Regions from separate parts of the Ralstonia edaphi genome, predicted to be linked through region 1. Evidence: predicted binding sites of a transcription regulator. Region 1 holds the regulator's gene; the other holds the start of a gene.
What was found. Region 1 encodes LexA, which represses DNA repair genes until DNA is damaged. Its sites were predicted from a motif close to ACTGTATNNNNATACAGT; they were not measured.

Region 1 (4,212 bases):
GTTGTGCCCGCAAAGGCGGAGGAGTGGGTGCTCGGCGACGGCACCAAGCTCGATCCGTTCAAGGTCACGCGCGTCGGCAATCTGCTGTACGGCCGCGGCACGATTGACGACAAGGGTTCGATCGCCGCCGCGATGTATGCCATGAAAACGGTCAAGGACAGCGGGGTGCCGCTCGCCCGCACGATCCGCCTGATGATCGAAACCACCGAAGAAACCGGCGGTGACGGCATGAAGTACTACCGCGAGCACACCCAATTGCCCGCGTACAACATCGTGCTCGACAGCAAGTATCCGGCCGTGGTGGCAGAGAAAGGCACGGGCGCATTGAAAGTCTTCTTCCCAGCGCAGGCTGGCGATGCTTCGCACACAGCCATCGTCGCGATGACGGGCGCGGCGTCGGCCAGTTCCATCCCACAAACGGCCACGGCCACGCTCAAGGGCGGAGATCTGGGCGTGGCCGCCGCCGCGCTCGAAGCCAAGCGCGACGCATTTGTGAACAGCCTAGCGGCGCAAGGCAAGTTCTCGATCGACATCGCGCGCACGGCGGACAGCATCGTGGTGAAAGCGACCGGCACGTCGGCGCACGGCTCGCGTCCGGAAGAGGGCGTCAACCCGCTGCCGCGCCTGGCGCTGTTCCTGCGTGCAGCCGATCTCGGCCTGGCAGACAACGCCTACGCCCACGCTGTGCGGTATCTGGCCGATGTTTACGGTACCGATTACCTTGGCAACACCATGGGCGTCGCCTACAAGGATGATTTCATGGGCCCGCTGACCATTTCACCCACCGTGATCGGTGACAAGAATGGCCGCGTGGAGGTGACCGCCAACGTGCGCATGCCGCGCGGCAAAACGCCCGACGCACTGCGCGGCGAGATCGCCGGCAAGATCAACGCATGGGCCAACGCCAACCATGTCGCCGTTGAGATCAACCACGATCAGGGCAACTGGATGGCGCGCGATCCGAAGGGCGCGTGGCTGTCGACGCTGCTCAACATCTACGGCGACACCACTGGCCTCGATGCCAAGCCCGTGCCGACGGCCGGCAGCACGACGGCCAAGCTGATGCCGAACGCCATCAACTTTGGCCCCGCCATGCCGGGCAAGAAGTACACCGCGCACAACGCCAACGAGTACAAGGAAGTGCCGGACCTCGACCTCGATATGCAGATGTTCACCGAGATGCTGGTGCGCATCGGCAATCTGCAGTCGATGCAGTAACCGTTGGAGGACGGCCATGAACATCATCCGCGCCAAGTCGTTCACTGCCGAGCGTGCCTGGGGTGCGCTCGATATTGCCAATATGGGCGGCATTACTACGCGCCTGCACTGGACGGACCAGCCTTATCGCTGGCACGTAAACGACGGCGAGGAGGTGTTCGTGGTGCTCGACGGCACGGTCGACATGCATTACCGCGAAGCCGGTGAAGAGAAGGTCGCGACGCTGGAGCCCGGCGACATTTTCTTCGCCGGTATCGGTTGTGAGCATGTGGCGCACCCGCGTGGCGAGGCTCGGATTCTCGTCGTCGAGAAAGCGGGAAGCGTTTAGCAGCTCGCCGCCCGGTTAGGACAAAAAAAAGCCCGCGATGTGCGGGCTTCGAATTCAGCGATCTCATTGCCCCTGAGGGCATTGGCAATACTACTGTCACGTACGCCAAACAACATCCGGGTAAACGTCCGTTTTGCTAGTGGAACACCGTCGAATGTGCCGCTGCAGCAACTTCCGGACAGAAAAAACAGCCCGCTCAAACGGCGGGCCGAAAATCAGTTGAAGAAAGCCCTGTCCTCAGGGCACGGCAAGTGTATGAAATCAGTTGCGGCGGCAGCATTGGGGTATGCCCTGATCGGGCGCCGCAATGCGGTTTGCAGCCCTTGCCCGTCTTTCTTTTCCTCAGCAGCTTTCAGCCCCAGCGGCACGTGAGCCCACCGGGATCGCATCCAGCATGCGGCAGATGGCGGCCATGCTGCCGACCATCGTACGGCGCTGCTCCCCCTGATAGATGCGCACGCCCTGGGTTTGGCGGAAGGGCACCGGCTGTACCGGGCGGCGGCGGGAAGACATCGATCCGAGTCGCATGACAGACCTCGTGAGTTCGGGTGGAAAAGCGAGTGGCAAGACTCCGCCCTGGCGAGCCGATGGCTCACCTCCAGGTTGGATCAAACAGCGAAGATTTGGCGCGGAGATGCGCCGAAGACTTATGGCGCGGCAGGCCGGATCAGACCGACGGCCAAGCCCTCCAGGTGAAACTCATCGCGATCCAGATCAACATGGATCGGTTCGAAATCGGGGTTCTCGGCGATCAGCTCGACATGTCGGCCCTTGCGCTGGAAACGCTTGACCGTGACGTCATCGCCCAGTCGAGCCACGACGATCTTGCCGTTGGCCGCTTCAGCGGCGCGCTGCACGGCCAGCAGATCGCCGTCCAGAATGCCGGCGTCGCGCATGCTCATGCCACGCACCTTCAGCAGAAAATCGGGCTGCGCAGAAAACAGCGACGGATCAACTTGGTACTGGCGATCAATGTGCTCTGCTGCGAGGATCGGGCTCCCGGCGGCCACGCGGCCCACCAGAGGCAGTGTCAGCTGCATCAACCCCATCGACGGCAGCGAGAACTGATGCTGCGACGTGTCGCCTGCCGCCCGCAGCCGAATGCCCCGCGAGGCGCCCGGGGTCAGTTCGATCACGCCTTTGCGTGCCAGCGCACGCAGGTGTTCCTCGGCTGCATTGGGCGACGAGAAGCCGAACTCCGCGGCAATCTCGGCGCGCGTGGGTGGAAAGCCCGTGCGCTGGATCGTCTGGCGGATCAGGTCGTAAATCTGCTGTTGGCGGGGGGTGAGGGTGGCCATCGGCGTACTGTATATTTGAACAGGTGCTGTGATTTTATACAGTGACGCAGGAAGCGCAAGTGATTTTGTTGTGACCTGTTGCGCGCGCGCCCAGTCCTTCTGATCGGCGTCAAAACCTACGCGACTGGTTAGAAGCTTATGCGCAATCCATGCAGGCGCGGCCGGAGGGAATCGCATAAAATCAAGGCCTTGACCGATTTATTGCATCGCCACATAGCCCGATGGAGCCTCGTTGGGCCGGCCCGAACGTCACCATGTCCGCCTTCAATCAAGAGACCGTTCTGAGCGTCCATCACTGGAATGACTCGCTGTTCAGCTTCAAGACCACGCGCGATCAGGCGCTGCGCTTCCATAACGGCCACTTCGTCATGATTGGGCTGGAGGTCGAGGGCAAGCCGCTGATGCGCGCCTACAGTATCGCCAGCCCGAACTACGAAGAGCATCTCGAGTTCTTCAGCATCAAGGTGCAGAACGGCCCGCTGACGTCGCGACTGCAGCATCTGAAGGTGGGCGACAAGCTGCTGGTGAGCAAGAAGCCGGTCGGCACGCTCGTGCTGGATGACCTGCTGCCGGGCAAGAACCTGTACCTGTTCGGCACCGGCACTGGCCTCGCGCCGTTCATGAGCATCATCCAGGACCCGGAAACCTACGAGCGCTTCGAGAAGGTTGTGCTTTTGCACGGCGTGCGGCAAGTGAGCGAGCTGGCCTATGCCGACTTCATCACCCGGGAATTGCCGAACAACGAATTCTTCGGCGATCAGGTGCGCGAGAAGCTGATCTACTACCCGACCGTCACGCGTGAGCCGTTCCGCAATATGGGCCGCCTGACGGATCTCGTCGACAGCGGCAAGCTGTCTGCCGACATCGGCCTGCCCCCGATGGACCCGGCAGTCGACCGCGCCATGATCTGTGGCAGCCCGGCCATGCTGGAAGACACCTGCAAGCTGCTCGATGCCCGCGGCTTCAAGATCTCGCCGCGCATGGGCGAAGCGGGGGACTACGTGATCGAGCGCGCCTTCGTCGAGAAATAATCGATACGGCTTCCGCTGCAAACGCCGGCCTGTGTGCCGGCGTTTTGTTTTTGCCGGCGCCGAGGGCTATCCCGCGTCGGCAAAGGCGGGGCGGGCGGATACAATGCGCGCCTTGCCCACCACGCATGTCTGCAACGATGTCCTTGCCTACCATCGCCATCCTCGCCACCGGCGGCACGATCGCCGGCTCTGCTGACGACGCTGGCTCCGCCGCACGCTATCGCGCTGGCGCCGTCCCCATCGATCAACTGCTCGCTGCCAGCAAGCTTGGTTTGGAGCGCCTCGCCAACGTGCGCGCCGAGCAGGTCGCCCAGATCGACAGCAAGGACCTCACGTT
Region 2 (4,212 bases), on a different contig from region 1:
TGCTGCACGATTTCCCGCACGATGGCCAGGCCCAGCCCGCTGCCCTCGGCCTGCGTGCCGAGAATGCGGTAGAAGCGCTGCATCACGCGTTCGCGCTCCGCCACGGGGATGCCGGGGCCGGTGTCGTCCACGTCGATGAAGACGAACGGCTCGAACGGCGCGGTGGTCACGCGCACGGTGACATGTCCGCCGTCGGGCGTGTAGCGGATCGCGTTGTCGAGCAGGTTGTTGAGCATCTCGGCGAGCATCGTCGCGTTGCCCGAAATCGTGACGGGCGGCCCAGGCTCCTCGAAGCCGAGGTCGATCTGCTTGGCCCACGCCTTGGGCAGCCAGTCGGCCACCACCTGGCGCGACAGCGCGCAGATATCCAGCGGCACCATGCCGTCGGTGGCCCCCATGTTTTCCATGCGCGCGAGCGAAAGCAGCTGCTTGACGAGGTGCGCGGTGCGATCCGAGCTGTCGGCGATATGTGCGAGCGTGCGGCGCAGTTCGTCGGGCGACTGTTCGCGCTGTGCCAACTCAGCCTGCATGCGCAGACCGGCCAGCGGCGTCTTCATCTGATGCGCGGCATCCGCAATGAAGCGCTTCTGCGTGTGCACCGATTGCTCAAGGCGCCCGAGCAAGTCATTGAACGATGCCACCAGCGGCGTCAGCTCCTGCGGCGCGGCACCTTCGTCGATGGGGCTGGTGTCGCCGGGGTTGCGCGCGCGGATGCGCTCCTGGATCGCATTGAGCGGCGCCAGCCCGCGCGTGAGCCCAAACCACACCAGGATCACCGCCAACGGCAGGATCACGAACTGCGGCAGGATCACGCCCTTGATGATTTCGTTGGCCAGTTGCGCGCGCTTGTCGAGCGTCTCCGCCACCTGGACCAGAGCGGGTTTGCCGTCCGAGCCCGGCCGCTGCACAAAGGTATAGGCAACGCGGATCTCTGTGCCGTGGATGTGGTCGTCGCGCAGTTGCACGAGGCCGCCCGCATTGGCGTCTTCTTCGGGCGGCAGCGGCAGGTCGCGGTCCCCGGAGACAAACTCGCCGTTGGTGCCCAGCACCTGGTAGTAAATGTTGTCGGTTTCGTCCGCACGCAAAATCTCACGCGCGGAGATCGGCAACTGCAGCGTCACGCGTCCGTTGACTTCGCGCAGTTGCTGGCTGAGCACGATCGCGCTCGATTCCAACGCGCGGTCGTATGGCGCATTCGCAATCGACTTGGCCACCAGGTACGTCACCGCAATGCTCATTGGCCACAGCAACAGCAGCGGCGCGAGCATCCAGTCGAGAATTTCGCCGAAGAGGGACCGGGCGACGGGCCGCGTGGCGTCGTCTTCGAGGTGGGGGAGGGTATCGGCGAGGTCGCTGTCGTCGTCGCGGCCATTGGCCCCGGGCGCCGTGTCGCCGCGCTCGCGCAGCGATGCGCGATGCCGACGCCACGGCCAGGCCAGCCGATCACCCATGGGCAGCAGTCGCGGTGGTGGTCGTGGGGGTGGCCATGCGTTCCAGGCAATAGCCCAGCCCGCGCACGGTCGCGATGCGGATGCCTTCCACTTCGATCTTCTTGCGCAGCCGGTGGATGTAGACCTCGATGGCGTTGTTGCTGACTTCTTCGCCCCAGCCGCAGAGGTGGTCGACCAGCTGCTCTTTCGACACCAGGCGGCCGACGCGCGCCAGCAGAATCTCCAGCAGCCCAATCTCGCGCGCCGAGAGTTCCACCACCTGATCATGGATATAGGCAATGCGCCCGACCTGGTCGAATGCCAGCGGGCCGTGGCGCACGAGTGTGGCGCCGCCGCCCGTGCCGCGTCGCACCAGTGCACGCACGCGTGCTTCCAGCTCGGACAGCGCGAAAGGCTTGGCCATGTAATCGTCGGCGCCCAGGTCCAGGCCCTTGACGCGTTCTTCCACGCTGTCGGCGGCGGTCAGGATCAGCACCGGCAGCATGGCCCCGCGCGAGCGCAGGCGTTTGAGGACCTCCAGCCCCGACATACGGGGCAGGCCCACATCGAGAATCAGCAGGTCATAGGTCTGGGCCGTCTGCGCGGACAGCGCCGCGTCGGCAGTCGCCCCGTCGGAGGCTTGGTCGACGGCATAACCCGCCTGGCGCAGCGAGCGTGTAAGCCCGTCAGCCAGCGTGGCGTCGTCTTCGGCAATCAGGATGCGCATGCGTGTCTCCCCGCGATGCCGGGCAAGATACCTTGCCCATCCCGCCCGCTACATTGTTTTCGCGCGACATCTGTTCTGGAGACTTGTCAAAACCACTGGTTTTTTATACAGTACTCCGAATTCGCGGTGCTGTAGTCTTGGCGGCGCTAAAGTCATGGAATGGGTCGCGTCGGGGCAATCAGCCAGCGGCCCGTTGTTGCAGGCAACCGCTGGAATCGCAAGCCCTTGCGGCCCATTTATACACCAATTTGCACGAAGGACGACCATGGAAGACGGTAAGAAGGCAGCTGCGATGAGCGCAGAAAAGCAGAAGGCGCTGGCTGCCGCGCTCGCGCAGATCGAAAAGCAGTTCGGCAAGGGCTCCATCATGAAGATGGGCGACGCCGAGGTCGAGCCGGTCCAGGTCGTGTCCACGGGGTCGCTCGGGTTGGACGTGGCGCTGGGCGTTGGCGGCCTGCCGCGCGGCCGTGTCATTGAAATCTACGGTCCGGAGTCGTCGGGTAAGACCACGCTGACACTGCAAGTGGTTGCCGAGATGCAGAAGCTGGGCGGCACCTGCGCGTTCATCGACGCAGAACATGCGCTTGACGTCACTTATGCGGACAAGATTGGCGTCAGCGTGCCGGACCTGCTGATCTCTCAGCCGGACACGGGTGAGCAGGCTCTGGAAATTGCCGACGCGCTGGTGCGCTCGGGCTCGGTTGACCTGATCGTCATCGACTCGGTGGCCGCGCTGGTGCCGAAGGCTGAAATTGAGGGCGAAATGGGCGATGCGTTGCCCGGCCTGCAGGCCCGTCTGATGAGCCAAGCGCTGCGCAAGCTGACCGGCACCATCAAGAAGACCAATTGCATGGTCATCTTCATCAACCAGATCCGCATGAAGATCGGTGTGATGTTCGGCTCGCCGGAAACCACCACGGGTGGTAATGCACTGAAGTTCTACGCTTCGGTGCGTCTGGACATCCGCCGTATCGGCTCGATCAAGAAGGGCGACGACGTCGTCGGCAACGAAACCAAGGTCAAGGTCGTCAAGAACAAGGTGGCGCCGCCGTTCCGCGAAGCCATTTTCGACATCCTTTACGGCCAAGGTGTGTCGCGCGAGGGCGAAATCATCGACCTCGGTGTGGAAGCCAAGATCGTTGAAAAGTCCGGCGCCTGGTACAGCTACGGCGGCGAGCGCATCGGCCAAGGCCGCGACAACTGCCGTGAATACCTGCGCGAGAACCCCGACCTCGCCCGTGACATCGAGAACAAGGTCCGCGAAGCACTGGGCGTGACGCCGATGGGCGCCGTCGCAGTGGCCGAGGAAATCGGAGAAGAGTAATTGGGTTGGCCGTCGGCGCAGATCGACGGCTCTATCGAGCTTCATACGCCTGCCGTCCCCCAACGGCGGGCGTTTTCTTTTTGAGCCTGAAACTGTATGCCGCTGCCGCGCCCACCCTTATCGCTGAAGGCTCGTGCGCTGGGCTATCTGTCTCGGCGCGAGCACAGCCGTATCGAATTGCGCCGTAAGTTGGTGCCGCACGCCGAGTCCGTCGAAGAGGTCGACGCGCTGCTGGATTGGCTGGAAGGCGAAAACTGGCTTTCCAACACGCGTTTTGCTGAAAGCATGGTCCACCGCCGCGCGGGTCGCTACGGTACAGCGCGCCTGATGCAGGAGTTGAAGACACATCAGCTTGGCGCAGAGACGCTGGGCGAGGTCAAGGCGCAACTGCAAAGCACGGAAGCCGCCCGGGCCAAAGCCCTCTGGGAAAAGCGCTTCGGCCGCCCACCGGCCGACTTGGCCGAACGTGCCAAGCAGGTGCGGTACATGATGGCGCGTGGATTCTCCCGTTCCGTCGTGTCCCGCATCATCGCGGGGGCCGATGAACTGCTGGAAGATGGCGACGAGTCGGCCTGAATGCTGCCATCTCGCAACAATTCGTCCGGACAATCTCTTGTGTGCAGATCCCGTGGGTTGCACCTCACGCTGTTGTTGCAACCACTTTCACACCGCATTGCAGCACGTGATCAGTCTGGTCGTGACGACGTGTTAAAATGCCGGTCTTTGATACC

Region 2: a site for LexA is predicted at 2,252-2,269, ahead of recA (recombinase RecA). Genes of this name have one in related genera too.

The regions. Positions count from the first base shown of each region.
Region 1 is NZ_CATWHI010000005.1:344,449-348,660, forward strand. Features, by position in the region: gene R2669_RS19120 (dipeptidase) at 1-1,218, shown strand, start outside; gene R2669_RS19125 (cupin domain-containing protein) at 1,235-1,546, shown strand; gene R2669_RS19130 (hypothetical protein) at 1,889-2,074, opposite strand; gene lexA (transcriptional repressor LexA) at 2,194-2,844, opposite strand; gene R2669_RS19140 (ferredoxin--NADP reductase) at 3,099-3,875, shown strand; gene R2669_RS19145 (asparaginase) at 4,013-4,212, shown strand, end outside.
Region 2 is NZ_CATWHI010000003.1:125,035-129,246, reverse strand. Features, by position in the region: gene R2669_RS11005 (sensor histidine kinase) at 1-1,451, opposite strand, end outside; gene R2669_RS11000 (response regulator) at 1,444-2,157, opposite strand; gene recA (recombinase RecA) at 2,423-3,481, shown strand; gene recX (recombination regulator RecX) at 3,578-4,057, shown strand.